DNA from 3 places in the Cryptosporangium sp. NPDC051539 genome. Region 1 is predicted to be linked to each of the others. Evidence: riboswitches for the same ligand, from Rfam matches in the RefSeq annotation. Region 1 holds a riboswitch; each other region holds the start of a gene.

The links. A riboswitch is a leader RNA that binds a small molecule or an ion and turns the genes downstream of it on or off. The one in region 1 is predicted to bind cobalamin.
Region 2: another riboswitch for cobalamin. It lies ahead of ACIBZJ_RS34360 (ribonucleoside-diphosphate reductase subunit alpha); the one in region 1 lies ahead of ACIBZJ_RS04545 (CbtB-domain containing protein).
Region 3: another riboswitch for cobalamin. It lies ahead of cobN (cobaltochelatase subunit CobN); the one in region 1 lies ahead of ACIBZJ_RS04545 (CbtB-domain containing protein).

The regions. Positions count from the first base shown of each region.
Region 1 covers NZ_JBITDV010000001.1:966,375-968,627, reverse strand. The annotation lists gene ACIBZJ_RS04555 (hypothetical protein) at 1-14, shown strand, start outside; gene ACIBZJ_RS04550 (MerR family transcriptional regulator) at 11-439, shown strand; adenosylcobalamin (AdoCbl) riboswitch at 578-669, shown strand; gene ACIBZJ_RS04545 (CbtB-domain containing protein) at 770-946, shown strand; gene ACIBZJ_RS04540 (CbtA family protein) at 946-1,809, shown strand; gene ACIBZJ_RS04535 (SAM-dependent methyltransferase) at 1,976-2,253, shown strand, end outside.
Region 2 covers NZ_JBITDV010000013.1:110,978-113,230, forward strand. The annotation lists gene ACIBZJ_RS34355 (BTAD domain-containing putative transcriptional regulator) at 1-451, shown strand, start outside; cobalamin riboswitch at 512-773, shown strand; gene ACIBZJ_RS34360 (ribonucleoside-diphosphate reductase subunit alpha) at 941-2,253, shown strand, end outside.
Region 3 covers NZ_JBITDV010000012.1:341,968-344,220, reverse strand. The annotation lists gene cobN (cobaltochelatase subunit CobN) at 1-1,147, opposite strand, end outside; cobalamin riboswitch at 1,224-1,348, opposite strand; gene ACIBZJ_RS33670 (precorrin-3B synthase) at 1,437-2,253, shown strand, end outside.

The DNA.
Region 1 (2,253 bases):
GGGTCCCGGCGTGAGCGGCACGCTCCGCACCGGCGAGGTCGCCGCAGCGGCCGGAGTGAACACCCAGACGCTCCGGTACTACGAGCGCCGGGGACTGCTGGCCGAGCCCGCCCGGACGCCCGGTGGCCACCGCGTGTACCCGGCCGAGGCGGTGACCGTGCTGCGGGTGATCAAGGTCGCGCAGCGGTTGGGGTTCACACTTGACGAGGTCGCGGACCTGCTGGAGGTCGGGCGGCGCCGTCACCACGGGCTGCGGGCCCGGGCGCGGGAGAAGCTCGTCGAGGTGGAGGAGCGGATCCGGGACCTGCGGACGATCCGCGACACGCTGGCCGAGGCGCTGGACGCCGGGTGCGACGACCTGTCCGCGTGCGCCGCGAGCGACTGCTGCCCGCTCCCTTTCGCCGACCTGACGATCCGCGCCCTGGAGACCCCCCGATGACCGCACCGGCCCCTGGGACCGGGCCCGCGTCCGCTGCCGGTTCCGGGTACGGAGACGACTGCCCCTGCTGACCTCGCGTGCCGCCCGGCGCGCCTGCTGGTTGACCCCCGCAGCCGTCCGGCCTTATGTTCGAACCCACGTGACGGTGCGAGGAAGCTGGTGAAAACCCAGCACGGTCGCGCCACTGTGTGCCGGCTCCCGCCGGTGAGTCAGATACTGGCGCCGTCTCGAGGCCCTACATGCAAGGGGACGCACGATCCCCAGAGGAGGCTTTACGTGACAACTCCGTCCGCCGCTGTCCGGCCCACGGCCAGGCCCGCTGCCACGCCGGTGGTCATCTCCGGCTCGCGCGGTGCCGTCTACCTCGGTGCCGCCGCGTTACTGGCCCTGCTGGCCTACTACTTCGTCGGCGTCGACCAGGGTGCGGTCTCGGTCTTCGGCAACGACGTGCACATCCACGAGTTCGTGCACGACGCGCGTCACTTCATCGGTTTCCCCTGCCACTGATGGAGCTGAAACTGCTCCTGCGCGGCGCTTTGGCCGGCGGGATCGGTGGCCTGTGCGCGTTCGTCTTCGCGCGGATCTTCGCCGAACCGCAGATCCAGAAGGCCATCGACTACGAACAGGGTCGCGGCGCCGCCCAGGAGGCGCTCGACCAGGCAGCCCGCCTGCCGATCCCGGGCCCGGAGCCGGAGACGTTCACCCGGGCCGTCCAGGCCAACGTCGGGATCGGCGTCGGCATGATCGTGTTCGGTCTCGCGATGGGCCTGCTGGCCACCGTGATCTACGCGATCTGCCTCGGCCGGGTCGGGGCCGTACGGCCGCGCGTGCTGGCGATGCTGGTCGCCGGCGGTGCGTTCGTCGGGCTGTTCCTGGTGCCCTGGCTGAAGTACCCGGCCAACCCGCCCGCGGTCGGCAACGACGACACGATCGGCACCCGCGGTGGCCTGTACCTGCTGATGGTGCTCGCGTCGCTGGTGTTCCTCGGCGGTGCGGTCTGGCTCGGCCAGCGGCTCGCGCCCCGCTTCGGGAACTGGAACGCGACGCTGCTGGCCGGCGGTGCGTACGTCGTCGCCTGCGGGGTCGTGATGCTGCTGCTGCCGCCGCTCGGCCACCTCGCGGCGAACGTGGCCGCGACCGGCAGCGAACGCGCCACCGAGACGCCCCTCCCGCTGCGTGATCCGAGCGGCCGGATCGTCTACGAGGGCTTCCCGGCCGACGTGCTGGCCACGTTCCGTCTGTACTCGGTCGGGGCCCAGCTCGTCCTCTGGGGCGCGTTCGGCCTGGTCTTCGGTCCGCTCGCCGAGCGTGTGCTCGCCCCGCGGACGGCAGCCGCGCCCACCGGCGCCCCGGACGCGGTACCGGCCTGAGGCCGGATCGGGGCGGGACCACGCGTGACGGTCCCGCCCTTTTTTCTACGCCGCCCGGCGGAACACCGCCGGTAGGTTCACTGGCGACTGACCGCCGACGGATGGCGCAATCGCATCAGTACGATGAACGGCGCGAGATTCGGGGAGCAGACCGAGAGGCGCCGCCATGAGTTCGGACTCGCCCGTGTTCGCGGGCATCGACACGACGGTGCCCCACTCCGCCCGCCGGTACAACTACTGGCTCGGCGGCAAGGACAACTTCGCCGTCGACCGCGAGTCGGGCGAGCAGATGGCCCAGATCTTCCCGACCGCGCGGGTCTGGGCGGTGCAGAACCGCGCGTTCCTGCGACGGGTCGTCACGTACCTGGCCCGCGAGGCCGGGATCCGGCAGTTCCTCGACGTCGGCACCGGGCTGCCGACCGCCGACAACACGCACGAGGTCGC
Region 2 (2,253 bases), on a different contig from region 1:
CGGCGGGCAGATGCGTCTCATGCCGGTGGTCGAGGTCGACCTGCACCTCGTGGAGGACGACGCGTTCGCCGAACGGATCGACATCACTCAGCTGGTCGGCGAGATCCTGCCGGCCTGGGACGAGCCGTGGGTCGACGCGGAGCGTGAGCGGTTCCGTCAGCTACGCCTGCACCGTCTGGAGGAGGCTGCGGACCGGGCACTGCACGAGGGGCACTACCACGTGGCCTTGCAGGCGGCGCTCTGCGCCTGTGCGACCGAGCCGTTGCGGGAGAGCGCGCACCGCCGCGTCCTGCAAGTGCACCTCGCGGAAGGCAACCCGGGCGAAGCGCTCCGGCACTACCACACCACGCGCAGGCTGCTGCGCGACGAGCTGGGCTTGCCGCCGGCACCGGCCACCCGCGAGATCGTCGCCCACCTGCTCGGGCGCCCCGTCGACGCCCGATCCGCCTGAGCGGCCCCGGCAAAACGCCGACACGAGATGTTGTGTGTGACTTCTGTGGCGCACCTAGATATGGTGTCTCTCGTAGCTGGTTCGGCCGATCGTCCAGATCGGTCGTGGCAACAGGGAACCCGGTGAGAATCCGGGACTGCCCCGCAGCGGTAAGTGGGAACGACCGCCGTCAACCAAGCACTGGGCCCGGCAACGGCCTGGGAAGCGACGGCCAGTAGGCCCGCGCGACCGATTCTGCCTGCGCGCCCCACGGCGCGACCGGCGGTACCGACCCGCGCACAGCCCACGAGTCCGAAGACCTGCCAGCGCGCCGGACCGGCAACGGTCCGGCGGTCGGAGGCCGCGCGGGACGGCTGACGCCAGCCCCGCACGCCGCTGTGCGCGATGGTGTCTGTTCTCGCGCGTCCTCACCCTGGACGTACTCGCGAGGAGAGAGTTGTGACAACCGCCGAGGCCACGCCGGAGACACCGGTTCAGCGCAGGCCGCAGATGCAAGTCCGGAAGCGCAACGGCGCCACCGAACCCGTCGACGTCAACAAGATCGTCCGTGCCGTCGAGCGCCACGCCACCGACCTCACCGACGTCGATCCTCTCCGCGTCGCCACCAAGACGATCAGCGGTCTCTACGACGGCGCCACCACCGCCGAGCTCGACCAGCTGAGCATCCAGACCGCGGCGGAGATGATCGGCGAGGAGCCGCAGTACTCCCGGCTCGCCGCCCGGCTGCTCGCCGGATTCCTCGACAAGGAAGTCCGCGGTCAGGGCATCGCGAGCTTCAGCCAGTCGATCGCGCTGGGCCACGAGCAGGGCCTGATCGGTGACGGGACCGCCGCCTTCGTGGCCCGCGACGCCCGCAAGCTGGACGACGCGATCGACGTCACGAACGACCTGCGCTTCGAGTACTTCGGACTCCGGACGGTGGCCGACCGGTACCTGCTCCGCCACCCGCTCACCCGCGAGGTCGTCGAGACCCCGCAGTACTGGCTCCTCCGGGTGGCAGCAGGGCTCAGCACAACCGCGAAGGAGGCGATCGGTTTCTACCGGCTGCTCGCCTCGCTCGCGTACCTGCCGAGTTCGCCGACGCTGTTCAACTCCGGCACCCGCCACACCCAAATGTCGTCCTGCTACCTGGTGGACTCGCCGAAGGACGAGCTCGACTCGATCTACCAGCGGTACGCGCAGGTCGCGAACCTGTCGAAGTTCGCCGGCGGTATCGGGATCGGCTTCTCCCGGGTCCGCGGCCGGGGTGCGTTGATCCGCGGCACGAACGGCCAGTCCAACGGCATCGTCCCGTTCCTGCGCACGCTCGACGCGTCGGTCGCCGCCGTCAACCAGGGCGGACGCCGCAAGGGCGCGGCCTGCGTCTACCTCGAACCGTGGCACCCGGACATCGAGGAGTTCCTCGAACTGCGCGACAACACCGGCGAGGACGCCCGCCGCACCCACAACCTGAACCTCGCGAACTGGATCCCGGACCTGTTCATGCGCCGGGTCGAGGACGACGGGGTCTGGTCACTGTTCGACCCCGACGAGTTCCCGGACTTCCCGGATCTCTGGGGCGCCGACTTCGACAACGCCTACGAGGCGGCCGAGCACGCGGGCCGCCAGGTTCGTCAGCTCAAGGCTCGTGATCTCTTCGGCAAGATGATGCGCACGCTCGCCCAGACCGGCAACGGCTGGATGACGTTCAAGGACGCGTCCAACCGGCTCGCGAACCAGACGGCGAAACCCGGCAACGTCGTCCACCTCTCCAATCTCTGCACCGAGATCATCGAGGTCTCCAGCGACGACGAGACCGCCGT
Region 3 (2,253 bases), on a different contig from region 1:
CGTGGTCCCGCAGCGCCCGCAGCAGTTTCACGGCGCTGGCCGGCGTGTCGAGACCGACCGCGTTGCCCACCCGGGCGTGCTTGGTGGGGTACGCGCTGAGCATCAGCGCGATCTTCTTCGCACCGGCCGGGATGTGCCGCAGGACGCCGTGCTTCACCGCGATGCCGGCCACCCGGGCCGCGCGCTCGGGGTCGGCGACGTAGACGGTCAGCCCGTCGTCGTCGATCTCCTTGAACGAGAACGGCACCGTGATGATCCGGCCGTCGAACTCGGGGATCGCGACCTGGGTCGCGTTGTCCAGCGGGGACAGTCCGTCGTCACTGGCGTCCCAGGTCGCCCGGCTGCTGGTGAGGCAGAGGCCCTGCAGGATCGGGACGTCGAGGCCGGCGAGCGCGCCGACGTCCCAGGCGTCGTCGTCGCCACCGGCGCTCGCGGTGGCGGGCTTCGTGCCGCCGGCCGCGAGCACGGTCACGACCAGCGCGTCGGCGGTCTCGAGCGTCGCGATCAGCTCTTCCGGGGCGGTCCGCAGCGAAGCACAGAAGACCGGCAGCGCCCGCCCGCCCGCGTCCTCGATCGCGTCGCACAGCGAGTGCACGAACCCGGTGTTGCCGGCGACGTGGTGGGCCCGGTAGTACAGGACCGCGATGACCGGACGGCGGGTTTCCGGCGCGCGGTCGCTGAGGTTCGGTCCGCTGGCCGGGGTCGAAGCCCCGCCCCTCGGAGCCCGTTCCAGCACGCCCCAGGTCGGGGTGTCGGCCGCGGGCTCGAAGCCGAGGCCGGTGAGCAGGATCGTGTCGCTGAGGAAGTTGTGGAGCTGCTCGAGGTTGGGCGCGCCGCCCTGGGCCAGGTAGGCGTGGGCCTCGGCCGCGACACCGGCCGGCACCGTGGAGAGCTGCATCAGGTCGGCGTCCGGTGCGATCTCCCCGCCCAGCACGACGACCGGCCGCGGTCCGGCCAGCAGCGCGTCCAGGCCCTCTTCCCAGGCCCGGCGTCCGCCGAGGATCCGGACGACGACCAGGTCCACGCCGTCCACCAGCGCGGGCAGATCGTCTACCCCTGTGCGGGCCGGGTTCGCGAGGCGGTAGGGAGCCCCGCTCGCCCGCGCCGAGAGCAGGTCGGTGTCCGACGTCGAGAGCAGCAGAATCACGCGGGGCGTCCTCACTCGGGGTCCGCGCCCCGGGTCGTGGTTCGGCAACGGTGGTCCGTTGCCTCAGCGGTGCCCGGAGTCTCCTGGCTCCCGGATCGATGCTCCCTCGCATGCCTTCCCGCGGTGACGCAGTGGCTTCGAGCGCGAGGTCGCTCCCCGGTGACAGTGGCGGGACCGCGCCGGATTCACACCGGCTTCCTCCGTCCGACACCGCTTCTGGCTTTCTCAACAGTGGTGATCACGGTCGCTTCCGTCAAGTGGCGCCAAGTGGGACACGTAGCATCCGGCTATGCCCACCGCCGCGCCCGCTCCCCGCCGCACGGCGGCCGACAGCTGCCCCGGCGCGCTGCAGGTCCACCCGGCGGCGGACGGCGGTCTGGCCCGGATCCGGGTGCCGGGCGGCGTGGTGAGCCTCACTCAGTGGGACGCGTTGCTTCCGTTCGGGCCGATCGAGTTGACGTCCCGGGCCAATCTGCAGATCCGGGGCGTGTCCGACCCGGCGGCGCTCGCCGAACGGCTGGCCGCGGCCGGGCTGCTCCCGTCCGAGACGCACGAGCGGGTGCGGAACATCGTCGCGTCTCCGCTGGGTGGGGTGCAGGCGGTGGTGTCGGCGCTGGACGCGGCGCTGTGCGGTGCGCCGGAGCTGGCCGAGCTCCCCGGCCGGTTCCTGTTCGCGGTGGACACCGACCGCGACGTGGCCGGGCTGGGTGCGGACGTGACCGTGCTGCTGGGGTCTGACAGGCTGCTGCTGGCCGGGGTCGACAGCGGCCTGCGGGTGGGTCCGGACCAGGCCGTTCCGGTCCTGATCGCCGCCGCGAGGGCCTTCCTCGCCGAGCGCGAGGCACAGGCCTCCGGGGCCTGGCGCCTGTCCGAGCTGGACGACGGCCCCGCCCGCGTCGCCGCGCGGCTCGCACTCGGCGCGCGAATCTCACCCGGCGCACGGTCCTCACCCGGCGCACGGTCCTCACCCGGCGCACGGTCCTCACCCGGCGCACGGTTCTCACCCGGCGCACGGTTCTCACCCGGCGCGTCGGGAACGGCGGCCGACGTCTTACCCGAACCGGTGGTGCCGACGGGACTGATCGGCCTGCTGAGCGGCGGGACGG